DNA from 2 places in the Telluria sp. ZB4P34 genome. Region 2 is predicted to be linked to the other one. Evidence: predicted binding sites of a transcription regulator. Region 2 holds the regulator's gene; the other holds the start of a gene.
What was found. Region 2 encodes sigma-54, which starts transcription at its own class of promoters, with help from an activator protein. Its sites were predicted from a motif close to TGGCANGNAANCTGCTTT; they were not measured.
Positions count from the first base shown of each region.

Region 1: a site for sigma-54 is predicted at 14,123-14,140, ahead of AC56KL_RS07410 (PEP-CTERM sorting domain-containing protein). Genes of this name have one in related genera too.

Region 1 covers NZ_JCASIF010000003.1:97,993-119,242, reverse strand. The annotation lists gene AC56KL_RS07455 (indolepyruvate ferredoxin oxidoreductase family protein) at 1-2,713, shown strand, start outside; gene icmF (fused isobutyryl-CoA mutase/GTPase IcmF) at 2,839-6,126, shown strand; gene AC56KL_RS07445 (WD40/YVTN/BNR-like repeat-containing protein) at 6,285-7,385, opposite strand; gene AC56KL_RS07440 (MoaD/ThiS family protein) at 7,388-7,657, opposite strand; gene AC56KL_RS07435 (hypothetical protein) at 7,791-8,093, shown strand; gene prsT (XrtA/PEP-CTERM system TPR-repeat protein PrsT) at 8,316-11,096, shown strand; gene AC56KL_RS07425 (PEP-CTERM/exosortase system-associated acyltransferase) at 11,157-12,026, shown strand; gene AC56KL_RS07420 (PEP-CTERM/exosortase system-associated acyltransferase) at 12,054-12,905, shown strand; gene AC56KL_RS07415 (ThiF family adenylyltransferase) at 12,935-13,762, opposite strand; gene AC56KL_RS07410 (PEP-CTERM sorting domain-containing protein) at 14,186-15,055, shown strand; gene AC56KL_RS07405 (nucleotidyltransferase domain-containing protein) at 15,132-16,232, opposite strand; gene AC56KL_RS07400 (HprK-related kinase A) at 16,232-17,155, opposite strand; gene AC56KL_RS07395 (HPr-rel-A system PqqD family peptide chaperone) at 17,149-17,409, opposite strand; gene AC56KL_RS07390 (hypothetical protein) at 17,451-18,017, opposite strand; gene AC56KL_RS07385 (XrtA/PEP-CTERM system exopolysaccharide export protein) at 18,212-18,826, opposite strand; gene AC56KL_RS07380 (S1 family peptidase) at 18,984-19,790, opposite strand; gene AC56KL_RS07375 (XrtA system polysaccharide chain length determinant) at 20,171-21,250, shown strand, end outside.
Region 2 covers NZ_JCASIF010000032.1:419-8,413, forward strand. The annotation lists gene AC56KL_RS23065 (enoyl-CoA hydratase/isomerase family protein) at 1-797, opposite strand, end outside; gene hpf (ribosome hibernation-promoting factor, HPF/YfiA family) at 947-1,300, opposite strand; gene AC56KL_RS23075 (RNA polymerase factor sigma-54) at 1,359-2,822, opposite strand; gene lptB (LPS export ABC transporter ATP-binding protein) at 2,822-3,604, opposite strand; gene lptA (lipopolysaccharide transport periplasmic protein LptA) at 3,601-4,167, opposite strand; gene lptC (LPS export ABC transporter periplasmic protein LptC) at 4,197-4,796, opposite strand; gene AC56KL_RS23095 (KdsC family phosphatase) at 4,822-5,364, opposite strand; gene AC56KL_RS23100 (KpsF/GutQ family sugar-phosphate isomerase) at 5,364-6,386, opposite strand; gene AC56KL_RS23105 (monovalent cation:proton antiporter family protein) at 6,484-7,995, shown strand, end outside.

The DNA.
Region 1 (21,250 bases), on a different contig from region 2:
AGAAAACAAGCTCAATCACACCACCATCGACAGCCCGGACGCGAAGCTGGGCATCATCGCCTCGGGTAAATCCTACCTGGACGTGCTGGAAGCCCTGGAAGAGCTGGGCATCGACGAAGCCATGGCCGCCAAGGTCGGCCTGCGCCTGTACAAGGTCGCGATGATCTGGCCACTGGAACCGGACGGCGTGCGCGAATTCGCGCAGGGCCTGGAGGAGATCCTGGTGGTCGAAGAGAAGCGCCAGGTGGTCGAGTACCAGCTTAAGGAACAGCTGTACAACTGGCGCGACGACGTGCGGCCGCACATCGTCGGCAAGTTCGACGACAAGGGCGAGTGGGTCGCGCCGCGCGGCGATTGGCTGCTGCCGCCGAAGGCCGACTTCTCGGTGGCGCAGGTCGCGCGCGTGATCGCCGGCCGCATCGCGCGCCTCGTCACCGACGAGGCGACGCGTGACCTGATCAAGGCGCGCCTGACCTTCCTGGAAGCCAAGGACGCCGTCCTGCAAAAGGCGATCACCACGCCGTTCCGCCCAGCGTTTTACTGCTCCGGCTGCCCGCACAACACCTCGACCAAGGTGCCGGACGGTTCCTTCGCGCTGGCCGGCATCGGCTGCCACGTGATGGCGACCTCGATCTACCCGGAGATGAACAAGCTCACCACCCACATGGGCGGCGAAGGCACGCCCTGGATCGGCCAGGCCGCGTTCTCGCAGGTGCCGCACGTGTTCCAGAACCTGGGCGACGGCACCTACTTCCACTCGGGCTACCTGGCGATCCGCGCGGCGGTGGCGGCCAAGGTGAACATCACCTACAAGATCCTGTACAACGACGCAGTGGCGATGACCGGCGGCCAGCCGGTGGACGGCCAGACCTCGGTACCGATGATCGCCCAGCAGATGGCGGCCGAAGGCGTCAAGCGCATCGCGCTGGTCACCGAAGACCTGTCGCGCTACGCGGACCGCTCCAAGCTGCCGGCCATGGTCACCCTGCACGAACGCAAGCACATGGACGACGTCCAGCGCGAGCTGCGCGAACTGCCGGGCGTCACGGTCATCATCTACGACCAGACCTGCGCCGCGGAGAAGCGTCGCCGTCGAAAGAAAGGCGAGTTCCCCGACCCGAACCAGCGCATGGTGATCAACGAAGCCGTGTGCGAAGGCTGCGGCGACTGCGGCATCCAGTCGAACTGCGTCTCGATCCTGCCGAAGGAAACGGAATTCGGGCGCAAGCGCCAGATCGACCAGTCCTCGTGCAACAAGGATTATTCCTGCGCCAAGGGCTTCTGCCCGAGCTTCGTCACCGTCGAAGGCGGCACGCTCAAGAAGAGCAAGACGGGCGTGTCGAAGGCAGGCGCGATTGACGCCTGGGGCGCGCTGCCGGAGCCGACGCTGCCGAGCGTCGAGCACCCGTACAACATCCTGATCAACGGCATTGGCGGCACCGGCGTCATCACGGTCGGCGCGCTGATGGGCATGGCCGCCCACCTCGAAGGCAAGGGCGCCTCGGTGCTGGACATGACCGGCATGAGCCAGAAGAACGGCTCCGTCACCTCGCACGTGAAGATCGCCGCGACCCCGGACCGCCTGCGCGCCCAGCGCATCGCCACCGGCGAAGCGGACCTGATCCTGGGCTGCGACATCCTGACTACCGGCGCCGCCGATGCGGTCTCGAAGATGCGCCCGGGCCGCACGCTCGCCATCGTCAACCTGCACGAGCAGCCGACCGGCACGTTTGCGCAGCAGCGCGACTGGGAATTCCCCTCTGGCGACGTGCGCTCCCTGATCCTGGAAGCCGTGGGCGGCGAAGCGGGAGTCGACTTCGTCGACGCCACCAGGCTGGCCACCGCGCTGATGGGCGACTCGATCGCGACCAACCTGTTCCTGATGGGTTACGCCTGGCAGAAGGGCCGCATCCCGCTGTCGGAAGCCGCCCTGCTGCGCGCCATCGAGCTGAACGGCGTGGCCGTGGCCTCGAACAAGATGAGTTTCCTGTGGGGCCGCCGCGCCGCGGTGGATTCCCAGCGCGTGGAAAAGCAGGCGATTCCCTCGCAGACGGTCGTGATCCAGATGCCGCAAAGCCTGGACAGCGTGATCAGGAAGCGCGTCGAACACCTGACCGGTTACCAGGACGCTGCGTATGCGGCCGTGTATGAAGACCTCGTGAAGCGCGTGCGCGAGACCGAGGCTGGTCGTGGCCTGGGCAACAAGCTGTCGATGGCCGTGGCGAAGAACTACGCCAAGCTGATGGCCTGCAAGGATGAGTACGAAGTGGCGCGCCTGTACACCGACGGCCGCTTCGTCGAGCAGCTCAAGACCCAGTTCGAAGGCGACTTCGCCCTGAAATTCAACCTGGCCCCGCCACTGTTCGCCAAGAAGGATGCCAAGGGCCACATGGTCAAGGCGCAGTACGGCTCCTGGATGTTCGGCGCCTTCAAGCTGCTGGCGAAGATGAAAGGCCTGCGCGGCGGCGCCTTCGACATCTTCGGCAAGACCGCGGAGCGCAAGATGGAACGTGACTTGATTGGCGAGTACCGCGAGATGGTGGAAGCGCTGCTCGCCAGGCTGGATGCGGCGAACCATGCCGATGCGGTCGAACTGGCTTCGCTGCCGGAACAGATCCGCGGCTTCGGCCACGTGAAGGAAAAAGCAGTGGCTGAGTTCCATGTCCGCAAGGCGGAGCTGCTTTCAGGCAACGTCAAGCGGCGCGCTGCGTAATCGTAGCGTGGGCGGGAGATCCGCCCACGCTCCGAACCCCATCGTGCCCGGCTTGACGTTAACGTTAACGTCATATACCGTACCGAGATACCCCTGTCCTCCCGAACTCCCAAGGACCCAATCCAATGAACGACATCACCCCCGCCGCGAAACTCGACCTGCCGGAGCAGCCGAAGCTGGCCAACAAGGTGCGCTTCGTCACCGCCGCCTCGCTGTTCGACGGCCATGACGCCTCGATCAACATCATGCGCCGTATCCTGCAGTCGAACGGCGCCGAAGTGATCCACTTGGGCCACAACCGCTCGGTCGACGAAGTCGTCACCGCGGCGCTCAGCGAGGACGTGCAGGGCATCGCCATCTCCAGCTACCAGGGCGGCCACGTCGAATACTTCAAATACATGATCGACCTGCTGCGCCAGCGCGGCGGCGCCCACATCAAGGTGTTCGGCGGCGGCGGCGGCGTGATCGTCCCGAGCGAGATCGAAGAACTGCACGCCTACGGCGTCACCCGCATCTTCAGCCCGGAAGACGGCCAGCGCATGGGCCTGGTCGGCATGATCCGCTCGATGCTCGAAACCTGCGACGTCGACCTGTCGTCCTACGCCCCGACCTCGATCGAGGCCTTGAAACAAGGCGACATCGCCGAACGCCACCGCCCGCTGGCCCAGCTGATCACCGCGCTGGAAAACGGCAAGGCCGACGAGCAGCTGCGCAAGCAGATCGTGGAAGCCGCCGACACCGTCAAGGCGCCGGTCCTGGGCATCACCGGCACCGGCGGCGCGGGCAAATCCTCGCTGACCGATGAACTGATCCGCCGCATCCGCCTCGACCAGGGCGACCGCCTCAACATCGCCATCATCTCGATCGACCCGTCGCGCCGCAAGTCGGGCGGCGCCCTGCTGGGCGACCGCATCCGCATGAACGCGATCAATCCCTGGAACAGCCAGGCCCGGGTCTTCATGCGCTCGCTCGCCACCCGCGAAGCCGGCTCCGAGATCTCGCAGGCCCTGCCCGACGTGATCGCGGCCTGCAAAGTCGCCGGCTTCGACCTCGTCATCGTCGAGACCTCGGGCATCGGCCAGGGCGACGCCGCCATCGTGCCGCACGTCGACGCCTCGATGTACGTGATGACCCCGGAATTCGGCGCCGCCTCGCAGCTCGAGAAGATCGACATGCTCGACTTCGCCGACTTCATCGCCATCAACAAGTTCGACCGTAAGGGCGCCAAGGACGCGCTACGCGATGTCGCCAAGCAGTACCAGCGCAACCGCGAACTGTGGAGCAAGCAGCCGGACGAGATGCCGGTGTACGGCACCCAGGCCTCGCGCTTCAACGACGACGGCGTCACGGCGCTGTACCACGGGCTGCTGCCGAAGCTGGCCGAACTGGGCCTGCGGGTCGAGGCGAGCCGCCTGGACGCGCCTTCGCAGAAGTACTCGAGCGGCAAGAACGTGATCGTTCCGCCGGCCCGCGCCCGCTACCTGGCCGAGATCGCCGACACCGTGCGCGGCTACCACCGCAACGTCAAGAAGCAGGTGCAGCTGGCGCGCGAGCGCCAGCAGCTGAGCGCGACCCAGCGCATTCTGGCCGCCGCCAACCGCGAAGTGGTGCTCGACGACCTGATCACCGAGCGTGACAACGCCATGGAGGGCGGCGCCAAGAAGCTGTTGGCCATGTGGCCGGACATGCAGGCCGCCTATGCGGGCGACGACTACGTCGTGAAAATCCGCGACAAGGAGATCCGCACCCGCCTGGTCCAGAAGACCCTGTCGGGCAACCCGATCCGCAAGGTCGCGCTGCCGAGGTTCGAGGACCACGGCGAGATCCTGCGCTTCCTGATGCTGGAAAACGTGCCGGGCTCCTTCCCGTACACGGCCGGTGTGTTCGCGTTCAAGCGCGAGGGCGAAGACCCGACCCGCATGTTCGCGGGCGAAGGCGACGCCTTCCGCACAAACAAACGCTTCAAACTCGTGTCGACCGGCATGGACGCCAAGCGCCTGTCCACTGCCTTCGACTCCGTAACCCTGTACGGCGCCGACCCGGCGCTGCGTCCGGACATCTACGGCAAGGTCGGCAACTCGGGCGTGTCGATCGCGACCCTGGACGACATGAAGGTGCTGTACGACGGCTTCGACCTGTGCAGCCCGAGCACGTCGGTGTCGATGACGATCAACGGCCCGGCCCCGACCATCCTGGCGATGTTCATGAACACCGCCATCGACCAGCAGATCGACAGGTTCGTGGCGGACAACGGCCGCCAGCCGACCGACGACGAGGCCGCCAAGATCAAGGACTGGGTCCTGATGAACGTGCGCGGCACCGTGCAGGCCGACATCCTGAAGGAAGACCAGGGCCAGAACACCTGCATCTTCAGCACCGAGTTCTCGCTGAAGGTGATGGGCGACATCCAGGAATACTTCGTCCATCACCAGGTGCGCAACTTCTACTCGGTGTCGATCTCGGGCTACCACATCGCCGAAGCCGGCGCGAACCCGATCTCGCAGCTGGCGTTTACCCTGTCGAACGGCTTCACCTTTGTCGAAGCCTACCTGGCGCGCGGCATGCACATCGACGATTTCGCGCCGAACCTGTCCTTCTTCTTCTCGAACGGCATGGATCCGGAGTACACGGTGCTGGGCCGCGTGGCGCGCCGCATCTGGGCGGTGGCCATGCGCGACAAGTACGGCGCCAACGAGCGTTCGCAGAAGCTGAAGTACCACATCCAGACGTCGGGCCGCTCGCTGCACGCGCAGGAGATCGACTTCAACGATATCCGCACCACGCTGCAGGCCCTGATCGCGATTTACGACAACTGCAACTCGCTGCATACCAACGCGTATGACGAAGCGATTACCACCCCGACCGACGAATCCGTCCGTCGCGCGCTGGCAATCCAGCTGATCATCAACCGCGAATGGGGCCTGGCGAAGAACGAGAACCCGAACCAGGGTTCTTTCATCATCGACGAGCTCACCGACCTGGTCGAAGAGCAGGTGATGCAGGAGTTCGAGCGCATCGCCGAGCGCGGCGGCGTGCTTGGTGCGATGGAGACCGGCTACCAGCGCGGCAAGATCCAGGAAGAGTCGATGCTGTACGAGCACCAGAAGCACGACGGCACCCTGCCGATCATCGGCGTGAACACCTTCCGCAATCCGAACGGTCTGGGTGCACCGGCAACGATCGAGCTGGCGCGTTCGACCGACGACGAAAAGCAGTCGCAGCTGACCCGCCTGGAAGCCTTCCACGCACGCCATGCCGACAAGGCCCCGGCCGCCCTGGCCGCCCTGCAGCAGGCCGCGATCGACAACGAGAACGTGTTCGCCAGGCTGATGGACGCGGTGTGCGTCTGCTCGCTGGGCCAGATCACGACCGCGCTGTTCGAGGTTGGTGGGCAGTACCGCCGCAATATGTAATTCAGGTAGATGAATCTTGACCGGACTAGCGACAAAGTTCGGTCAAGAACTAGCTCAAGGCCGCAGCCTCGCTTGGAGCGCGGTCCGGATGTCGGAAATTTGCGCGACTGAAGCTTGCCTTACGTCGTGGTGGACCTCGAGCACGATTGGGCGATGCGCTAACCGAAGCTCACCGCATACACCGGCGGCAGCGTGGTGGACAGGGTCTGCCAGCTGTCGCCGCCGTTTTCCGAAATCCATACCCCGCCTGTCGTCGACCCCATCAGGAGGGTATTGCCGTCATTGCTGACCGCCAGTCCATGGCGATAGACCATGTCGTAGCAATGCTCCTGTGGCAGGCCATCGCGCAGCACCTCGAAGCTTTTTCCGCCATCACGCGTGCGAATCACTGCCAGCGCGGCGCCGACCGGGATGCGGCGCTGGTCCGCCTCCAATGGCACGAACCAGGCCGTGTTCCCGTCTTTCGGATGGGCCGCTGCTGCGAAGCCGAAACGCGACAGCGGCGCTGCAGTGATTTCCTGCCAGTACCGCCCACCGTCCATCGAGCGCCACATGCCGTTATGGTGCTGGCACCAGAGGACGGTCGGCTGGTCGATACAGCGCACGATGCGGTGCGGGTCCTGGATTTCTTCGTTCTCGTTCATCTCGGGAGGCATATAGTCGGCACGCATGCCGGTCGAGCTAACGGTCCAGCTCTCGCCGCCGTCCTCGCTGCGCCAGGCGCCGCCGCAGGACACCCCTACCAGCATCAGCTTCGGGTCGCGTGGGTCGACACTGATGCTGTGGATGCCGGGTACGTCGTAGCCGCCTCCGAACCAGTTGGCGCGCTGCGGTACGTCCCACAGCGAGCGTAGCAGCTGCCACGAGTCGCCATGGTCGCTCGAAACGAACAGGCCGCCGGGCAGGGTACCCGCCCACAGCAGGCCGGGCTGGCTGGCATGGCCTGCTTCCAGCGCCCAGATCATCCGGTTGTTCCAGTCAGTTTTGTCTTCGTTCTGTCCTGGCAAAGGCGCCGGCTTTGGCGGGTAGGCGGGCGCAGGCAGCTCGGTCCAGGTTTCGCTACCCGCACGGCGGCGATGCAGCTTGACCCCGAAATGGCCCAGGTTCAGCGCAGCATACACGCTGCCATCGCGCCGGTCCGGCAGCGCCATTGAAACCGGCTCGCCAAGGAAGTGAACCGGACCGAATTCCCAGCCGCCGTTCGCCTTGTGGAGCTCGAACAATCCTTTGCGGGTGGACAGGTAAGCACGCTCGCTCATGTTTAGCCTCCAGAAAGTGCTTGCAGCACATAGACCTGACTGCCCGACTGCAAAGGGTCGTCCAGGCACGCCGTATCGCGGCAGCGCCGGCCATCGATAAAGATTGTTACGTTGGCGCGCAGCCGGCCCTGGTCGTCCAGCACGTATCCACGCAGCAGCGGATTGATGGAAAAGGCAGCGTCTAGTCCGCTACGCAAGTCGTGCGCCGCCGTCTCGACTTGCGGCACAGTCGTAAAGCGTGCCAGTTGCTGGGTGAAGAATAGTCGTGCCATCGTGGCCGCCCTTCGTTTCTTGTACAAGATTCCTATCTATCTTCGCAGGATTGCCTGCACGCTGTCCAATCCCGTGGCTGTCACGGGCGGCGCTGACCTAGAATAGACTCACCGATACCAGCGGAGTCCACGCATGCCGATCAAGCCCGACCAGCTCGCCGCCCTGATGCACGAAGTCGAACAGGAAGACCCGATCGATTTCGCCGACCTGCCCTTCCCTGAAGACGAACTGCGCGCCCTCGTGGCCACGCATTTGTGCGAGATGGCGGCTTCCATGGAAAACTTCAGCACCGAAGACCGTTTGATGACCCTGCTCGCCGTGTCGGCCAAGCTGGTGCTCGAAAACCTGGTCTTGCACGTGCAACTGTTGCGCCGCCATGGCTTGCCGGTCGGCGACAATGTCGACGCCTTGCTCAGCCGCCTGCGCAAACCCTGACAGCCCAGGCCGGCCGCGATCTGCAGCGAACTGCTGCTATTTTTCCTCCAATCAATACTTATCATGCCACCAACGCCGAATAGCAACAGGCACGCGCTATTTGCGCGTACGGATGAGCTCATGGCCTTTTCAGCCGATTCCTTAGTGTATTATTAACACTCGGGAACTTCGCTTGCACCCATACCATTTGTAACGCAAGCGCCTTCATCAAAGGGAATGACAATGCCGGGTACTCTCACCAAGAAACAACTTGCCGTTGCCGTGGTTTCCGGCGCTATCCTGCTGAGTGCAGGCATGGCTGGCTGCAGCCGTACGCAGACTGCAGAGGAACTGATTGCGGAAGCGCAGCAGTACGAGCAAAAAGGCGACCGCAAAGCTGCCTTGATCCAGCTCAAGAATGCGGTTTCGCAAAACCCGGAAAACGCCGAAGCCCGCCTGCGCCTGGGCACCATGCACCTCGAACGCGGCGATATCCCGTCGGCGGACAAGGAATTGCGCAAAGCCGCCAGCCTCGGCGCCGCACCGGACAAGACGCTGCCTCTGATCGCGCGCACCCTGCTCCAGCAAGGCAAGGCCAAAGAACTCCTCGAAGAAATCACGCCGGAGGAAGCCAAGGCATCCCCGCTGCTGCTGGCCCGCCGCGGCGATGCCTACCTCATGCTGGGCGATAAAGACAAGGCCAAGGAAGCCTATGACGCCGCGCTGGCGGTGAACGCCAACGCCGGCGACGCGCTGATCGGCCTCGGTCGCCTGGCAGCAGCAGACAACAACCTGGAAGCAGCCAACCGTTTCATGCTGGATGCCACCACCCGCGACCCCGGCAATACCGAAGCCTGGATGATGGTGGGCCACCTGCAGCGCAGCCAGGGCAAGGTCAAGGAAGCCCTGGCCGCCTATGACAAGGCATTGGCAATCAATCCCGCACACCGCAGCGCCCACGTCGAAAAGGCCTATATCCATATCGGCGCCAACGACCTCGCCGCGGCGAAAGCCGATATCGATGCTGCGAAGAAGCACTGGAGCACCGACCTGAACGTGACCTATGCCCAGGCCCTGCTTTCCTACACGGGTGGCAAGCATGCCGAAGCGAAGGAATCCCTGCAGAAAATCCTGAAAGCCGCGCCCGAGCACATGCCGAGTGTCCTGCTTTCCGGCGCCGTGGAACTGAACCTGGGCAGCAACCAGCAAGCCGAACAGCACCTGCGCAAATACCTGGAGACGCTTCCGAACAATGTCTACGCGCGCAAGCTGCTGGCGCAGGCATTGCTCAAATCCGGTCAGCCTGCCGAGGCAACCGCGGTGCTGGCGCCGGCCCTGAAGAACGGCGACCAGGACGTGCAGCTGCTGGCCCTGACCGGCCAGTCCTACCTGCAGTCGCGCGACTTCGCCAAGGCATCCTCCTACCTCGAGCAGGCCAGTGCGCTGGCGCCGGGTGCGGCGAGCATCCGTACCTCGCTCGGCCTGTCGAAGATGGCACAGGGCGACTGGGACAAGGCGATCGGCGAACTGGAGCGCGCCACGACGCTCGATCCGAAATCGACCGAAGCCGGCCTTGCCCTGGTCCAGGCCGAGCTGCGCCGCGGCCAGCTCGACAAGGCCCTGGCGGCCGCGCTGGCGCTCGAGAAAACCCAACCCGACAATCCCGTCGTGCATCACGTGAAAGGCGGCGTCTACCTGGGCAAGCAGGACATCAAGAACGCCCGCGCCAGCTTCGAGAAAGCGGTCGCGTTGAACCCGACCTTCTTCCCTGCCGTTTCGAACCTGGCGCGCCTCGACATGAGCGAGAAGAACGTGGCAGGGGCGAAGAAGCGATTCGAAGCCATGCTCGCGAAGGACAAGAAGAATATCCAGGCCATGGGCGCGCTGGCGGCCGTCGAGCTGTCGCAGGGACGGGCTGCCGAAGCCACCACTTGGCTGGAAAAAGCCCAGTCCGAGAATCCGCAAGAGGTCGCCCCGGCGCTGGCGCTGGCCGGCCATTACCTTAACGTGAAGCAACCCGAGAAGGCCCTGGGACTGATGCGCAAGACGATCACCGCGCATCCAGCTGATCCGGCCGTGCTGGACACGATGGGCCAGGTCCAGGTGGCCAACAAGGACCTGAACGGCGCCTTCGAGACCTATAGCAAGCTGACCGCGGCGATGCCGAAATCGGCGCCGGCGTTCATGCGCCTGGCTTCCGTGCAGGTATTGATGAAAAACGACAGCGGTGCGGGGGAAAGCCTCAAGCGCGCCTTGTCGATCGACCCCAAGTTCGTCCAGGCACGCATGGGGCAGATCGACCTGGCGACCCGCAGCGGCAAGCATGAAGAAGCGCTCGCGATTGCACGCCAGATACAGGCGGAGAACCCGAAAGCGCCTACCGGCCTGCTGGTAGAAGGAGAACTGCTGCTGGCGCAGAAGAAGACGGCGCCGGCATTGGCAGCGTTCGAAAAAGCGTTCGCGATGTCCAATTCGCCGCAAATCCTGACGAAAATCCACCAGGTGATGGTCCAGAACGGCAAGGCTGCCGAAAGCGAGGCGCGGCTCGTGAAATACCATGCCGCCAATCCCGGCAATGACATGATTGCCATGCTGGTGGCCGATAATTACCTGGCCAAACGCCAGTTCAAGCCAGCCATCGCGGCGCTGCAGGCTGCACTCAAGACCAATCCGTCGAACCCCGCCGCGCTCAACAACCTGGCCTGGGCCTACCAGGAGGAAAACGACGCGCGCGCGCTGCCGATGGCGGAACAGGCCTATAAGCTGGCCGGCAACAATCCGGCGATCATGGATACCCTCGGCTGGATCCTAGTCCAGCGCGGCGACACTGCGCGCGGCATCGAACTGCTGCGCAAGGCAGTCAATGCTGCGCCCAAGTCGTCCGATGTGCGCTTCCACCTGGCGGCCGCGCTTGCCAAAGCCGGTGACAAGGCAGGGGCACGCAAGGAAGCCGAACAGTCCCTTGCGGGAGGACAGCCATTTGCGGCGATGGATGAAGCAAGAGCTTTATTACGACAGCTGTAAAACCGGGCGGCCTTCGTGGCCGCCTTTTTTTTTGCCTGACGGCTCTAAATATTTCCTACGATGACTTCCCTTACTCGACAAGAAACATCTGAACGAGCCTCGGCGAGTCGATTCACGAGGCTGATTACCCTATTAAATGGCAAGCGCGATATTCTTATTCCCTATTTCACTTTTCAAAAAGTGCTAAAGGGAAATATCGATTCCTGTGTTCTAAAAGAAATATTTCGTCTGCGCTATGAAGTTTACTGCCTGGAAAGACAATATCTCGACGCAAGCGAATTCCAAAAAGAGCTGGAGACGGACGAATACGACGACTGTTCCATTCACTTCGCCGCGTACACGCTCGACAATAACCTGATTGGGACCGTGCGTCTCGTCCAGCCCCATCCTCATCAGGAATATCCGTTTGCCTCCCATTGCAGCCCATTCCCGGACTTCGTCGCCCCGGCGCGCGAGTCGGCAGCCGAGATTTCTCGTCTTGTCGTAAAGAAAGTCTACCGCCGTCGCCGTGGCGATTCGATGGAAGGCATTTCGCAAGATTTCCTTGAAAAAGGCAGCACTGGCGCCATTAAACCGTACTCAAGCGTACGGAGCGACAGGCGCCAAAATAGTCCGCTATTATTGTTGGGAATGTATCGGGAGATGTACCGCTATAGCCGCCAGAACGGGATTCGTTATTGGTATGCCGCTATGGAAAGGTCGCTGGCTCGCTCGCTGGAAAAGATGGGATTCAGGTTTGTGCCAATTGGGCCACAGGTCGATTATTACGGCCCTGTTACCCCGCACATGGCGGACCTGGATGAACTACTCGAGCGTTTACGAAAAGAAAATAAATTTCTTGCGGCCTGGTTCAACGACGAGCCCATTCCCTTCTGGATCATGGTGAAGACCATGGCCCGGAATCTCATGGGAGGGCTCAAGAAAAAATAACTTGGTTCCAGAACTGGACAAGGACAGATGGACAACGGAAAACTACGCGTCGACCCTGACGCCTTCTTGTCCCGCGTGGAATTCGGGGCTCATCAGGAAACAATCGATCACGTCAATCGCAAGATTTTTCGCGCCTACCGCGGCTGTAATCCCAGTAACATTCCTAACGATATCTTCAGGTTGCGCCACCAGGTCTACTGCCTGGAGTGCGCCTTCCTCCAGCCGGAACAGTACGTCGACGGAATGGAGCTCGACGACTACGATGATGCGTCGACCCACTTTGCTGCGTATACGCTGGATGAAAAGCTGATCGGGGCGGTCAGGCTGGTGCAGCCGCATTCGTCCAAGCCCTACCCGTTCGAGCTGCACTGCCAGGTATTCAGCGACTACGAGATGCCCAGCCGGGACCAGGCGGCCGAGATTTCGCGCCTGGTCGTGAAGAAAAGCCACCGGCGCCGGCGCGCCGATAGCGTGCTCGGCATCCCCGGCTTTGTGCAGCATGACGATCCATCCCAGGAATTCGATCCGGCCATCGACCGGCGCGACCGTACCTCACCCATGCTCCTGCTCGGCATGTACCGTGAAATGTACCGCCACAGCCTGGATTCCGGGATTCGTTACTGGTATGCGGCCATGGAACGCTCGCTGGCGCATGCACTGAAGAAGATGGGTTTCCGGTTCATGGCAATCGGCCCGGAAGCGAACTATTATGGATCAGTAACGCCCTATGTGCTCGACCTGCACGACCTGCGGCGTAAACTGGCGATGAGCAATCCGACGCTGGCGGCCTGGTTTGCCGAAAGGCCGCCGGTCGTCGAACATAGCCACCCGTCGCGCGTGCACGTCGTGCGCAAGCCGGGCATGGGCAACGATCACTAAATGCCTGTCCCGGTAGGCCGGGATAGGCACTAAGCGGCGATATTCACCATCCTGGTGACATGGTTGCGGAAACTGTGGATCACCATGTGCGGCGCTGCCGGCACGTCCATTTCGGCCAGCATGTCGTGCATCATCGCCATCGCTAGCGCCGCTACGGAAAAACTTCCCACCGCAATCTGCGACGCCGGGCACGCGGTGCCGTCTTCCATGATGGTCAGGGCCTTCGCGACTTCTTCCCTGACCTGTTCGTCCAGGTGCGCACCGATGCGCCCCATTACCCGCGTAAACACGGCCGTATAGTTCAGATTCCCCTCGGCGGCTGCAGCCTCGACGTCGCGCTGCAGGAGCTCCGGCAGCGAATTGCCGGAATGCGGAGGGAAATACAGTACACCGGCTCCGAAACCAATGTTCAGCGCCGTGAAGATCGGTTTGCCCTGGGCAGCCGCATTGCCGTGCAGGGCCAGCACCGCCTCCAGGTCGACGAAATCGATGGTGTCGAAGATGACGTCGACCTTGTTGACCAGTTCAGCCGCGTTGTGCTTGTCCAGCATGGCGACATGGACTTCGACCGTCGCTTCCGGATTGATGCGCAGGATGTGCTTCTTGAGTGCCTCGACCTTGGACATGCCCACGTCTTCGAAGTCGAAGAACTGGCGGTTCAGGTTGTGGGCGTCGACGGTATCGCCATCGATGAGCACGAAATGACGGAAGCCGGTCCGGGCGGCACAGATCACGGGTCCGCTGCCGAGTCCGCAGCCCGCAAACAGGATGCGAGTTTGTGCAATCTTATCCTGCGTCCCTGCGTGAATATAACCAGAGTTTCGTTTAGTAAATTCATTGTAATCAAAAGTAGTCATGGGATTCCTAATCATCGGTTAAGTTTCAGCCTAACTGCAGTATACCTGGTAGCAGACAGCACAAATTTTATCAAAAACAACATTATTTCGATTCGTAAATAAATTGTAATTGAAGGTAGCGACCCCGGTATCAATAACATTTCTATTTACCTTAATTAATATTTTTATTGCAGTGCAATATCTTTCCACTAATAAACTACCTAGAATCGAACGTTATTGCACTATATCATCTAATAAACGCTTGTGTTAAATAGCGCACTGTCGGCATCTTTTACAATCCGAGTGTGGATATAATAAATTCCATAAGGAAACCATACAATTTATCTTTATAATCAATTACTTACATTTCAACCTTAAAGCTGGCACAGATAATGCTAATTGTTTATCGTCGCTGTTGTGTATAACCACCTTGTGAGGATTAAGATGAACATGAACAAAGTTTCGAAAGCTGTTGCTGGTATCGCTCTGGCTTGCGGTCTGGCTGCCCCGGCAAGCGCCGCTCCGATCAATCTGAGCGTGGGCGACATCAAGATTACCTTCAACGCCTTCGATGCCGGCACCGTTGGCTACCAAGGTTCGGGCGAGGTGTGCAACACCCGCGAAAGCTGCGATGCAGCCGCAGCGATGAAATCGCCAGGTGGCATCGGTAGCGAAGATACCTGGGGCATCTTCTCGGTCGAAAGCATCAGCAATGAGTCGACCGGCGAGCAAATCTTCGTCGCTGGCCAAGGCGGTCAGTACCTGACCGGTGTCTTCGGCGGCCTGTACGACGTGTACGCCCAAGTGGTCAACGGCGGTGTCACCCTCACTTCGACCCTGAGCCAAGGTGGCTGGCTGAAGATGTACCTGAACGATGCCATGTATGATGGTTCCATCGGTCCGACCGGCCGCATTGGCGCCATGGGCTACGAAGGCATCACCGACATCGGCGGCACGCTGGCCCTCGACGCTATTTTCGCTCCGAATGCGATCGATTCGCCGGTGGGTGAGAATTCCTACGCTTCCACCTTCTTCAACAACGGTGAAACGGGCTTCGGTTCGGGCTACCTGGACGTGACCGGTGGCGCCTGGGCAAAGCAGTTCGATACCAACTCGCAAAAAGATGGCCACGATCTGCTGCTGACCACCACCTTCGACAACAACAACGGCCAAGGCCTGAACGGCTGGACCGTTGACGCCAGCGGCCACGTCGACGGCTCCATCGGCGAAGTCCCGGAACCGGGCTCGCTGGCTCTGCTGGGCCTGGGCTTCGCCGGCCTGGCCGGCCTGCGCCGCCGCCGCGCTGCCAAGTAATGTCTTGACTGCCGGGGAAACCCGGCAGCGCCAGACAGCCGAAAGGCCGGATCCTTACGGATCCGGCCTTTTCCGTTTACACGGCCGCTTCGGCGTGGCGCGGCGCGATGAAGGCCTTGTGGAACAGGTGACGCGCCAGCATCACCGGCGGCATGCGCAGCCAGTTGCCACGCAGGTAGAGGACCCCGAGCGCAAGCCGGGTGAAGCGGTCGGCGCAGCTCGGGTGCGGCGGGAGCAAGGCGCGCAGGAACAGCGCATCCATCAGCGCCAGCAAGGGCCAGGGCGGCCGGCCTGCGGCATCGGCCTGGGCCTGCACCGCCGCCGGCACCACGGTCCCGAACAGGCGGCTGCAATACCGCAGCGCGTAGAACAGCGGCCGCGCCAATTGCAGCTGCACGGCGCGCGCCGCGAGACCATCCCAGAATCCGGGTCTGGCGCCGAAGTGCTGCAACAGCCGGTGCAGGTCGAGCAGGTCGCGCAGGCCATGGTCCATCTCGCCCTCGGAAAACAGGTGCACGGCGCTGTGCAGCACCAGGTCATGCGGCGCCAGCATCCACAGGCCAGCACTGCCCGCAACCGGCTGCGCCGCCGCGCGCAGCAGCGCAGGGTCGGGCCGCATGCGCGCGGTTTCCGGCAGGATCGCATGGTGCACGTCGATCGTATTGCCGCGCTGGACGTGTTCCATCGGCGGCAGCTCGTGCATCCAGTCGCGGTAATAGCGCTGGTCGTAGGGATCCTGCTTGGTGCCGGCCCAACCGTGCAGCATCAGCGCCGCCTCGACCTCGCCGATGCGTTCCTTCGGCACCAGGATGTCGACGTCGGAAAAGATGCGTCCCTGCGCCGGCGGCAGCCCGGCCAACGCATAGGCTGCCCCTTTGAGCAGGATCAGCGGCATGCCGAGGCCCGCCAGGGCACGCCGGATCTGGTCGACCTCGAAGCGCACGGCGCCCCGGTGGCGGCTGGCCCCGGCAGCGGCCCAGTCCAGGTGGCGGCGCGGCGCAGCGGGCACCGTGTCGAGCAGTCCGGCCTGGTCCAGGCTTGCCGCCAGTGTTGCGACCATGCCGGCATTGGCCGCCTGGCGCAGCACCAGGTCCCAGCCGGACAGGTCGAGCCGCCCGATCCGTACCGGCTCGCGCAGGATCTCGACCAGCAGCGGCAGCGGCCTTGCGCCGGGCATCAGTGGCCGCCTTCGGCAAAGCGCTCGAACACGGCCATGGCATCGTCGAGCCGGCCGTAGCTGAACGTGTACCCGGCACAGTCATCGACCAGGCGCCCGAGGGTGTCGAAGCCCCGTGCGCCCAGCACCGGGTAGTTGAAATTGTTGTCGGCCATGCCGGTAAACAGGCGCGCCTTCGGCAGTGGAGTCAGCTGCGCCGGTGCGCCCGCAGCATACGCCGGGAACACGATGTGGGTCGCGCGCGCCGGCTCATCGGCGGCGGCGATGCTGGCCCTGGGCGCACGCATGTGGGCGATGGTGCCCTTGGTGGTGCCATGGATTTCCGGGCCGAACAGCGCATCCGGAGCGAACTCGCGGAGCACTCCGATCGAGGCATTCTTGAGGCTGACCGGGCGCGCCAGCGGAACCAGGGCCAGGTCGTGCGGCCGCACCAGGGTCAGCTCGTCCGACAGCAGGCGCCAGCCGCGGGTGGCCAGGGCGGCGCACAGCGTGCTCTTCCCGGAACCGGGCGGCGCCGGCAGGATCACGCCGGCATGGCCGCGCTGGAGCACGGCGGCGTGGAAAATCAGGTAGCCGTGCGCATGCTGCGTGACGCACCAGTTCATCACCCATTCGAACATGGCCAGGGCCTGGCCCAGCGGCAGGGGCTGGAACGGCGCCCGGCCGTCGCTGTCGAACCGCACCTGCGGGCGGTACCAGCGGCGCAGGCCGCCCGAGCGCCGGAAGCTCAGCTGGAAATCGGCGAAGCCATCTTCGCCTTCCACCGGAGAGTCGGCATACAGGAGCGCGATGGCGTCGGCGAGGTGCCCGAGGTCGGTACGGATGCGGTTGCGGAAAGGGCCGGTGCGCAGCACCAGGCCCGGCCCGGACAGGGCCAGGCGGCGGCGCACTTCATCGCGGCCGAGGCTGGCCACGGTCAGCATGGACAGGGCTCGATCAGGCTGAGCTGCGACAGTTCGCGGAGCAGCGTTTCGAGCTGGCTGCCGAGGGCCTCGTCATCGATGTCGAATTCCTCGAGCAGCCTGGAGGCCAGCACCGCCGGGGACGCAGGCCCTGGGCGCAGCGCTTCCAGCACACACAGTGCGGCCGGTCCCAGCAGGTGGGTGGCGCCGGACAGGTCGTTGTACAACACGGCTTCGTCGTCCCAGCAGCGGTAGTGCAAGGACTGCCCGTTCATCACACGCCAAAGCGGATGCGGCGAATCGACCCGCGACATGCTTAATTGCCGTTATAGGTAGACTCGAGGTAATTCTTCGTGGTCTCGACATTCCAGTAGATACCGCGTGCGGGCTCATAGTGGCCGGAACTCTGCAGCTGCGTCCACATCTGTATCAGGGTGCGCTCGGACAGGAAGCCGATCTTTCCCGACTTGACGTTCAGGTAAGCTGCCACCATGTGCATGCCGATGTTTTGCTTGTCCCAGCTTTGCGAACTAAGCATCTTCAGCAGCGACGTCTTGCCATAGGTGTTCATATTGGCGCTTGAGCAAGGGTATACCTCCCCGAACAAGGTCGAGGTCTCGACCGGCCAGCCCCCATGGTTTTTCCAGTAGCCCGGCGACCTGCCGATACAGGCCGGTCTCGTGTCGTCCGCATCGTTACTGCTCAGGCCGCTGGAGAGCGCGGACGAGGGCGACGCGCACTTGAAGTTGAGCGCATGGCTGCGCGTCGTCCATAACACGCCGGCCGCGCCGAGCCCGGCCTTGGCCAGGCGTCGACGCCCTGCGCCGCGCGGGCTCATCGGCGCTCCCTGCGCGGGGCGCTCTGCTTGGTCTTCGGTGGACACGGTGTCTATCCTCGCATTGGTGGTTCACTACAACGGCACAGTTACACTTAAGCAAGAAATATGCCGTTCCGCTTCGATTACGCAAAACTGTCTGCAAAAACAAGCGCATAGCGTGCCACGCTCATCCTGGCAAGCCCAGTCTAGCGAGATTCCTGGGCGCTGTGTCAAATTTTCCGACAGCTGTCAGGAATCTCTTAGAAAAAACTCTCCGGTATCACCAGCACGTCGCCTGGACGCATCGTGATGTTGGCGGAGATGTCCCCGTCCTTGATCAGGTCGTCAAGGCGCACCGCGTATTTCTGCTGTTTGCCATCCACGGTACGGATGATGCTGGCGCGGTTGCCCGAGGCGAATTCGGTGACGCCACCGACGGCGATCAGTACGTCCATCAGGGACATATCCTTGCGATACGGCAGTGCCTGCGGACGGGCAGCCTGGCCGATCACACGGATCTGCTCGCTATAATTGCCGACGAAATTCGTCACCACCACGGTGACTACCGGCTGCTGGATGAACTTCGCGAGCGCCGCTTCGATGTCGCGCGCCAGCTGGGTCGAGGTCTTGCCGGCAGCCGGCAGGTCTTCGACCAGCGGAGTGGTGATCTTCCCGTCCGGGCGTACCGGGACCGACATCGACACTTCCGGGTTGCGCCAGACGATGATGTTGATGGAGTCGCCCGGTCCGATCAGATATTCGGGGTTGACCGCCGCGGCTGACGGTACGGGAGCCGGGGTGGTGGCGCAGCCGGCCAGGACGAACAGGCAGCTGAGCGCCGCGGCCTGGGCAGCGTGCTTGATCTGATGGGTCATTTTCGTGCTCACGTCAAAATCCTCTGGTTGGCGGGCGCCGCAGGCCTTTCTGGCTAAGCGGCAACATGCTTGAGTCGGTCGAGCATAATTCTATACCATAGCACTTAGGCAACACGTGCACAATTGAAATACCGGCGCTGTCAAGGCATTGCCGGCACTAGGGCGCGCGCCTCAACAGCTCGCGCACGTGGCGCACCGGGATCGCATAGGTGATGCCGCTTGGATTCGATACCGCACTCTCCTTCAGCCCTTTCAGGTACACCGAATTGATCACACCGACCACATTGCCGTTGTCGGGCCGATACAAGGGACTGCCGCTGTTGCCGGGATAGGCCGTGCCGTCGAGCTGGTAGACCCCGAATGCCGAGCGCTGCAGCTGGGCGATCGCGCGCGCATCCAGCCGGCGCGAGTCGAGCGATGGCCTGACTGCCGGCGTGATCGCGGCCAGCAGCGCGCGGTGAGTCGCCGCGTGCAGGCCCAGCCGCATGCCAAGGGGGTAGCCGGTGAAAACCAGGTCCTGCCCCTCGGCCACGCTGTCGTCGGTGTCCAGCGCCAGCGCCGCCAGCGGCGCCCCTGTCAGGCGCAGGTGGGCAAGGTCGTGCTCGGCATCGAGTCCGGCCAGCCGCGCCGGGCGGAAGCTGACGGTTTCGCCTTCTCCACCAACCACAATGCCGAGCTCCTCGTTGCGCGCAAGGTCCAGCAGCTTCGGGATCACGTGGGCATTGGTGATGATGCTCAGGCCGTCGCCAACGGCAAATCCGGTTCCCACGAACACGACAGCAGGCTGCCGCGTCTTGAGCATGGTACCGACCCCGACTACGGACGGTTTTACCCGGGCCACCGTGCGCGGCAGGTCCTGGGCCCGCACTGCACCGACGATCGTACCGAGGCCGAGAACCAGTGCCGCCAGCGCCGCCCTGCGGCGTCGCTGGTGCCGGCCCGGGACGTTTCGGGGAAGAATCAATCGTGTGGGCACTTTTGTATTTCCGACATTAAAATACGTATTTGATACAGGGCAATTTTCGTTAAAGAAACGGTCACGAGTGTACGCGATACGGCCGCTGACTTGACGAAAAAATTGACAGTCGTGAAGCAATTTGCCAACTAAACGTTGCCATCTTGTAACTTTAAGGCGGCAAAAGCGGGTAAAAGCTGTCAAGTATGAGTTGCGTTTAGGAATTTATGTTGCAGAGAGGACTGGTTGTGTCGCCTCCCTCGGCTATTTTTCCGAACCGTAATTGCAATTGCTCAGTCAACAAGCGATCATGCAAACTATTTGACTAATTCATTGATGGATCAGCTTGCCAGCTTACTAAGGCAAGCGACTAGGCGAGAAAGCACGATATGGCAGATATCACAGCCGCAATCCTTACCTTCCTCAAAGCTATCGGGAAGTATCGCTGGCATGCAGTCTTCATTACCTGGGCCGTGGCCATCGTGGGCTGGGTAGTCGTCCTGAAACTGCCCAACCAGTATGAAGCGTCGGCGCGCGTCTACGTCGACACCCAGAGCATCCTGAAGCCGCTGCTGTCCGGCATGACTACCCTGCCGAACCTCGAGCAGCAGGTGCTCTACATGCGCCGCACCCTGATCAGCCGCCCGAACGTCGAGCAGGTGATGCGTATGGTCGACCTCGACGTCAAGGCCAAGTCCAGCAAGGAACACGACGCGATGGTCGAGGAGCTGATGGACAAGATCAAGATCGCCGGCACCGAGCGCGACGACATCTACACCATCAGCTACAGCGCGCCGGACCCGAAACTGGGCAAGGACGTGGTGCAGTCGCTGCTGACTATCTTCATGGAAGGCAGCTTCGGCGGCAAGAAACAGGATTCCGACAAGGCGGTCCAGTTCATCGACGACCAGATCCGCTCGTATGAAGAAAAGCTGGCGGGGGCCGAGAATACCCTGAAGGAATTCAAGATCCGCAACCTGGGCATGCTGCCACGGGAAGGCGGCGACTTCGGCTCGCGCATGATCGCGACCAGCGAAGCGCTGAACACGGCGCGCCTGGAGCTGGCCGAAGCCGAGCAGGCGCGCAACGCGATCCGCCGCCGTATCAGCGGCCAGGCCACGCCGGGCGACATCGCGGCCACGCCGATCACCGACCCCGAGCTCGAAGCGCGCATCGCTACCGTCGTGAAGAACCTGGACAACCTGCGCACCCAGTACACCGAAGCGCACCCGGATATCATCGCCAACACGCGCCTGCTCGAGCAGCTCAATGCGCGCAAGCAAGACCTGGCCAAGAACCGCAAACCGAGCGCCGACCCTGGCGCCGGCTACAGCCCGATGCTGCAGCAGCTCAACGTGTCGCTGTCGGAAGCCGAAGCGCGCGTGGCGTCGCTGCAGGCGCGCGTGGCCGAATATGCGTCGCGGGTGGCGCGCCTGCGCACCCAGAGCGTCCAGGCGCCGGAGATCGAG
Region 2 (7,995 bases):
AGCGCTTTCTGCGCGAACGGATTCTCGTCGCGCGCCAGCGAGGCCATGATCGCGTCCACCGAGGCCGCACCGAAGTGCGCGTCGATCACGCCGCGCTGCGCCTGCAGTTCGCTGGCGCCCACCTGGCCGGCAAACTGCGCCGCGTAGCTGCGGATTGCGCCCGGCAAGCCGCGCCCCGGCGTCGATGCCACCAGCGCCATCAGGCCGCCCAGCTCGGCGCCCGGCACGAACACGTCCGCCAGTCCCACGTACAGCGCGTCGGCGGCGCCGATGGTGAGCCCGGTCAGGCCCAGGTACTGGCCCAGCTGGCCCGGCGCGTGCGACAGGAAATGGCTGCCGCCCACGTCCGGGAACAGGCCGATGTTCACCTCGGGCATCGCCATCTTCGTGCGCTCGGTCACGATGCGCAGGCCGCAGTCCGGGCCGCCCTGGGCGATGCCCATGCCGCCGCCCATCACCACGCCGTCCATCACGGCAATATAGGGCTTCGGATAAAAGTGGATCAGGTGGTTGAGCGCGTATTCTTCGGTAAAGAAGTCTTCCAGCAGCGCGCTGCCGCCAGTCGGGCCCACCTGGCCCATCTCGTGGAAGAAGCGGATATCGCCGCCCGCGCACAGGGCCTTCTCGCTGGTGCTCGTGATGACTACAGCATCGACCCCGGCATCCTCTTTCCATTGCAGCAGGATGGCAGTCAGGTCGCGCACCATGTCGAGCGAGAGGGAGTTCAGGGCTTTCGGCCGGTCGAGCGTAATGACGCCGGTGCGGTTGGCGACGCGGGTCAGGACGTATTCGGTCATGGCAATGTCTGTGATCGAAAAGACATGCATTCTACAGAACATTTGTACAAATCCGGAAGCGGAGAAAAATAACAGGCCTTACAAACGCAAAAAGGGCGCCCCCTCAGACGCCCTTGCTGTTGTGCTACAGCCCGTTCGCAGGAACTGCGTTACGCGGCTTCAGCTTCTCCGATGTCCGGAAGGCGCTTGTGCGCCACGTGGTTATGGTCTTGCAGCATGGATTTGTGTTTTAGAACCTGCCTGTCCAGCCGGTCCATGAGCGTGTCGATCGCCGCATAGAGGTCTTGCGCCGCACTGGCGACATGCAAAATCTTGCCGGATACCTGCAAATTGATTTCGGCTTTCTGCCGTTTCTCTTTTTCAGTGAGGTTATCGATGGCGAGGAACACGTGGGTGTCGATCACATGGTCGAAATGGCGGGTGATGCGCTCGAGCTTATTCTGAACGTATTCACGGATGGCGGGGGTGACTTCGAGATGGTGGCCGCTGATGGTGAGGTTCATACACACTCCTTTGGGAAGGTGCCCTGCCCGCGCCACAAGGTGAGAGTGGGCAGTAGCTTTACAGGGATTTGCGGAGGCTGACGGGCGGAATCTTGAGCGCTTCGCGGTACTTGGCAACCGTCCGGCGCGCAATGACCATACCTTGTTCCCCGAGCATCTCCGCGATCTTGCTGTCGGATAGAGGATTCCTAGGGTCTTCTGCTCCTGTCAATTGCGCTATGAGAGCGCGGATCGCCGTCGAGGAGGCTTCTCCCCCCGCTTCGGTGGCGACATGGCTTCCGAAGAAGTACTTCAGCTCGAACATGCCGTGCGGGGTCAGCATGTATTTCTGCGTTGTGACACGAGAAATCGTGCTCTCGTGTAGGCCTAGTGTATCAGCTATCTCGCGTAAAACAAGAGGGCGCATGGCGACGGCGCCGTGGCTGAAAAAGTTGCGCTGACGCTCGACGATTGCCTCGGCGACACGCAGGATCGTATCGAAACGCTGGCGCATGTTCTTGATCAGCCACTTCGCTTCCTGCAGCTGCGCGCCCATCTGGCTTTCGCTCTTTCCGCCCTTGAGCAGGTTGGCGTACAGGGAGTTCACGCGCAGCTTCGGCATCACTTCCGGGTTCAGTGCTACCTGCCAGCCGTTCTTGGAGCGGCGCACGATCACGTCCGGCACCACGAAATCCGACACGCCCGCGCCAAAAGCCGCGCCGGGATGCGGATTGCACTGGCGGACCACGGCCTGCACTTCGCGCAGGTCCTCGTCGTCGCAGTCGAGCGCCTTTTTGAGCTTGGTGTATTCGCGCTGCGCGAACCAGGTCAGGTAACCCTCGACGATCTTCAGGGCGAGGCGCCGCGTCACCAGGGGCACGCCCGGCATGCGGCGGATCTGCAGCGCCAGGCATTCGGCCGCGCTGCGCGCACCGACGCCGACCGGGTCCAGGCTCTGCACCAGCGCCAGCGCGCAGCGCAGCTCGTCCATCCCGATCTCGAGTTCCTGCGGCAGGCGCGCATGGATCTCGTCCAGCGGCTCGTCCAGGTAGCCGTTGTCGTCGAGCGCATCGATCACGAGTTCGGCCAGTGCGCGGTCGCGCGCGCTGCAGGCGCTCAGGCGGATCTGCTCCGCCAGGTGCTCGCGCAGCGTGATGGAGTCGGCTTCCAGCTGCGGACGGCCGTCCTCGTCGCCGTCGCCGCGTCCGCCGCCCTCGCTGCCCCAGTCCCCTTCGGACTCGCCGCGTTCGGCCTCAAGGCCCTCCTCGTGGCCTTCGGCCTCGGGCTTGGCCTGCTCCTCCTGCTGGCCCGGCTGCGGCGCTTCGCCATTGGCGGGCGCGTTGTTGATCGCGCCGTCGGCCAGCAGGCGCACCGAGCGGTCGAGCGGATCGTCGAGCCGTTCGAGCAGCGGGTTGTCATGCAGGATCTGCTCGATCTCGGCCTGCAGTTCGAGCGTGGACAGCTGCAGCAGGCGGATCGACTGCTGCAGTTGCGGCGTGAGCGCGAGATGCTGCGAGGTGCGGAGCTGCAGGGATTGTTTCATTACATCCTGAAGTGTTCGCCGAGGTAGACGCGCCGGACGGATTCGTCGGCGATGATGTCGTCGGGGCGGCCCGAGGCCAGCACCGCGCCCTGGTTGATGATGTAGGCGCGGTCGCAGATGCCGAGCGTCTCGCGCACGTTGTGGTCGGTGATCAGGACGCCGATGTTGCGCTCCTTCAGGAAGCGCACGATGCGCTGGATCTCGATCACCGCGATCGGGTCCACGCCCGCGAAGGGTTCGTCCAGCAGGACGAAGCGCGGGTTGGTCGCCAGCGCGCGCGCGATCTCCACCCGGCGCCGCTCGCCGCCCGACAGCGACAGCGCCGGGTTCTCGCGCAGCTTCTCGATCTGCAGTTCGGCCAGCAGGGTGTCGAGGCGCTCGTTGATCTGGTCCTTGCCCAGCGGCTTGCCGTCCACCCGCTGCAGTTCCAGCACCGCGCGGATGTTCTCCTCCACCGTCAGCTTCCGGAACACCGAGGCTTCCTGCGGCAAGTAGGACAGGCCCAGCACCGCGCGCCGGTGGATCGGCAGGCTGGAGATGTCGGTGCCGTTGATGTCGATGGTGCCGGCATCGGACGGCACCAGGCCCACGATCATGTAGAACGAGGTGGTCTTGCCGGCGCCATTGGGGCCGAGCAGGCCGACCACTTCGCCGCACTCGACCTGCAACGAGACGTCGCGCACCACCAGGCGCTTGCCGTAGCTCTTCTGCAGGCCCTTGACCAGCAGGGTGCTGCAGCCTTCGCGCGCCGTGGCCTGCGCCGCCGTCATCGATGCCGTCATTGCTTTGCGCCCTCGGCTGGCGCCGTCGCAGTTGAAGGCCTGCGCGGCGCGATGATCAGGGTGCCGCGCCCGCCGCCCACCTTGCTGGTGCCGCTGGCGTCGTTGCGCACCTGCGCCACTTCGCGGCGGTTGTCGTAGGAGACGAATGGCCCCTTGATCTCGTTGGTCATGCGGCCGTTCTCCAGTTCGCGCACTTCGGCATTGGTGAACAGCTTGACCAGCTCGGCGCGCTCGTCGTATTCGATTTTCTGGGCCTGGCCCTCCACCCACAGGTCGGGGCCGCCGTCGCGCTTCTGGCGGAAGGTCGCCAGCTTGCCGTTGCTGGCGGTGAGGGTCACCGTCATATAGCCTTCCGGCGATTCCTTCACCAGGGCGCGGTCGGCCTTGAGCACCAACGTGCCGCGGGTGACGACGACGTTGCCGGTGGCGATGCGGGTCTGGGTGACTTCGTCCACGTCGAGCGTATCGAAGTTGATCACGGCCTGCTTGAGCGAATCGGCGCGCTCCGCCGAGGCGCCGAAGGCGGCCAGGGTGAGGCAGGCGGCTGCGATGAGTTTTTTCATGTTGCTTGTCCTGGGTTGACGCGGCGCCCTTACTGGCGCTGTCGTGGCGGATAGACGATCTGGCCGCGGCTGGCGAGGTGCAGCTTCTGGGTCGCGTTGTTGGCGACCATGCCGGTGCCGGTCACGGTGGCGGCGCCCAGCTGCATCTGGATCGGCCGCTCGGTCTTGAGGATCTCTTCGTCGGGCAGCACGGTGAGGGCCTGGGTCTGCACGCGCAGCGCCTCGGTGGTGGGCGTGGCCGGACGCTGGATGTCGACGTTGCCGAGCAGTTCGACGCGGTGCTCCTCGTGGAAGACCCGGGCGCTCCTGGCGACGATGGTCATGCGCGGACGGCCCGGCGTCATGCTCTGCATCACCGGCTGCTCGACCTGGGACACGTCGCCCTCCGGCGTGTGCGCCAGGCGCTTGCCCGACACCACGTAGCTCGGCTTGCCCTCTTCCGTCATGCGCACGAAGGAGAAGTTCTCGACGATGTAGTCCGGTTCGGTCATGGAGCCGCCGAGGCGGGCATCGCCATCCTCGCGTTCAATCACCTGCAGCAGCCAGAAGCTGCCGAAGGCGCAGAAGGTCGCGATCATCATGATCGCCAGCAGCTTCCAGCGGTGGGCGGTGCGCTTGTAGTTGACCATATGCCTGTGTGTTTCGTGTGGGCGCTCAGGCGAAATACGGCGCCAGCGCCGCTTCGTAGGTGCCCTGCGCGCGCATCACCAGGTCGCAGACTTCGCGGACGGCGCCGCGTCCGCCCGCATTCCTGGTGACGTAGTGCGCGCGGTACTGCACTTCCGGGTGGCCCGAAGGCACGGTGACGGCGAAGCCCACGCGGGTGAGCAGCGGCAGGTCGATCACGTCGTCGCCGATGTAGCCGCATTCGTCCGCTCCCACGCCGGTGGCGGCGAGCAGCTCCGCGAAGCCGATGCGCTTGTCGTGGATGCCCTGGTAGACGTGCGGGATGCCGAGATCGGCGGCGCGCTTGACCACGATCGGCGACTGGCGCGCGCTGATGATGGCGGTCTTCACGCCGGTCTTGTTCAGCAGCTGGATGCCGAGGCCGTCCAGCACGTTGAAGGTCTTGGTGACTTCGCCGTCCGGGCCGTAGGTGAGGCTGCCGTCGGTGAGGATGCCGTCGACGTCGAAGATCATTACTTTCACGCGCGCTGCGCGCTGCATGTGTTCGAGCCCAGTGATCAGGACACTCATCAAATCACCTTGGCGCGGGTCAGGTCGTGGATGTGCAGCGCGCCCACCAGGCGGTCGTCCGCATCGACGACCAGCATCTGGTTGATGCGGAATTCTTCCATGACGGCGACAGCATCGACCGCCAGCTGTTCCGGGTGGATGCGGCGCGGGTTCGCGTGCATCACGTCGCGGATGCTGATGTTGGAGAAGTCCTGCACGCGCTCGATCAGGCGGCGCAGGTCGCCGTCGGTGAACACGCCGACCGGGCGGCGTTCGTCGTCGACCACGGCGGTCATGCCCATGCCCTTCTGGCTGATCTCGAGCAGCGCGCGCGTGAGCGGCGTGTCCAGGCCCACTGCGGGTACCGCCTCGCCGCTGCGCATGACGTCGCGCACGTGGGTCAGCAGGCGCCGGCCGAGGGCGCCGCCCGGGTGCGACATGGCAAAGTCTTCCTCGCGAAAACCGCGCGCGTCGAGCAGCGCCACGGCCAGCGCGTCGCCCATCGCGAGCGTGACGGTGGTGCTGGTGGTCGGGGCCAGGTTCAGGGTACAGGCTTCCTTGGCCACCGAGATGTCGAGGTGGATCTCGGACAGCCTGGCCAGGCGCGACTGCGGCTTGCCGGTCATCGACATGACTGGGGTGCCCATGCGCTTGATGGCGGGCAGGATTTCCAGCAATTCGGACGATTCGCCCGAATTCGAAATGGCGATGAAGACGTCGTGCGTCGTCACCATGCCGAGGTCGCCGTGCGCGGCTTCGCCCGGGTGCACGAACATGGCCGGGGTGCCGGTGGAGGCCAGGGTGGCGGCGATCTTGCGGGCGATGTGGCCGGACTTGCCCATGCCCGAGACCACCACGCGCCCGGTGCAGCCATACAGCAGCGCCACGGCGCGCACGAAATTGTCGTCGTCGCCCAGCCTGGCATGGAGGGCTTGAATCGCGTCGGCTTCGATGGCCAGGGTCTCGCGGCCCAGCTCGAGCACGCGCCTGGCCTGGCCCTCGTCGAAACTTTTCAGCATTATTTTTTCATGGGTTACACTCATGTCGGCAGTATAAACGAATTGGGTAAGCAAAAAACTTGCCAGTCGTAACAAAGAGCGACAAATCGTATAAGAACGACAACAACACACACTGGGGACGATGCATTCCGGACTTGAACTGACCCTGCTCCTGCTGGGCTCCGCCGTGCTCGGCGTGGTCGCCTTCCGGATGCTTCACTTGCCGCCGATGCTCGGCTATCTGGCCGTCGGCGTATTGATCGGCCCCCATGCGCTGGCGCTTGCCGACGACAGTCCCGCCACCCATACGCTGGCGGAATTCGGCATCGTCTTCCTGATGTTTTCCATCGGGCTCGAATTCTCCCTGGCCCAGCTCAAATCGATGCGGCGCATCGTGTTCGGCCTGGGGCTGGCGCAAGTCGTCCTGACGATTGTGGCGGCAATGGCTTTCGGGCTGTTCATTTCCTGGTGGTCGCCCAGCCTGCACGTGAGCTGGCAGGCCGCCTTTGCCCTGGGCGGGGCGCTGGCGATGTCCTCCACCGCCATCGTCGTCAAGATGCTCACCGAGCGCCTCGAGCTGGAAAGCGAACACGGGCGCCGCATCATCGGCATCCTGCTGTTCCAGGACCTGGCCGTGGTGCCGCTGCTGATCTTGATTCCGTCGCTGGCCCGGCCGGCCGAAGAGCTGGTGGTCACGCTCGGCTGGGCCGCGCTCAAGGCGGCTTTCGTGCTGGCCCTGCTCCTGAAGTTCGGCCAGTCCTTGATGCGCAAGTGGTTCACCGTGGTCGCCAAGCGCCGCTCGCAGGAACTGTTCATGCTGAACCTGCTCCTGGTGACGCTGGGCCTGGCCTGGATCACCGAGCAGGCCGGCCTGTCGCTGGCGCTGGGCGCTTTCGTGGCCGGCATGCTGATCTCGGAAACCCAGTACAAGCACCAGGTGGAAGAAGACATCAAGCCCTTCCGCGACGTGCTGCTCGGCCTGTTCTTCATCACGGTGGGCATGCTGCTCAACCTGCAGCTGGTGCTGGAGCACTGGTGGATGGTGCTGGCGCTGGTGATCTTCCCGGTGATGCTCAAGTTCGCGATCATCGCGGCCCTGGCGAAAGCCTTCGGCTCCAGCGATGGCGTGGCGATGCGCACCGGCCTGGCGCTGGCCCAGGCAGGCGAGTTCGGCTTCGTGCTGCTGAACCTGGCCATGGGTTCGAAGCTGGTCGACCCCTTCCTGCTGCAGCTGGTGCTGGCCTCGATGGTGCTGTCGATGTTGCTCGCGCCCTTCATGATCGAGAACATGGACCGGGTCGTGATGAAGCTGGCGTCGAACGAGTGGATGATGCAGTCGCTGCAGCTCACGCAGATCGCCAGCCGCACCATGAAGACCCAGAAGCACGTGATCATCGCCGGCTTCGGGCGCAGCGGCCAAAGCCTGGCGACCCTGCTCAGCGAGGAGAAACTGCCCTGGTACGCGCTCGACCTGGACCCGGAACGGGTGCAGGAAGCGCAGGCGGCCGGCGCCACCGTGTCCTACGGCGACGCGGCGCGCCGCGAGAGCCTGATCGCGGCCGGCATCCACCGCGCCAGCGCCCTGGTGATCACCTTCGCCGACACGCGCCTGGCGCTGAAGGTGCTGCACCTGGTGCACGAGCTGGCGCCGAAC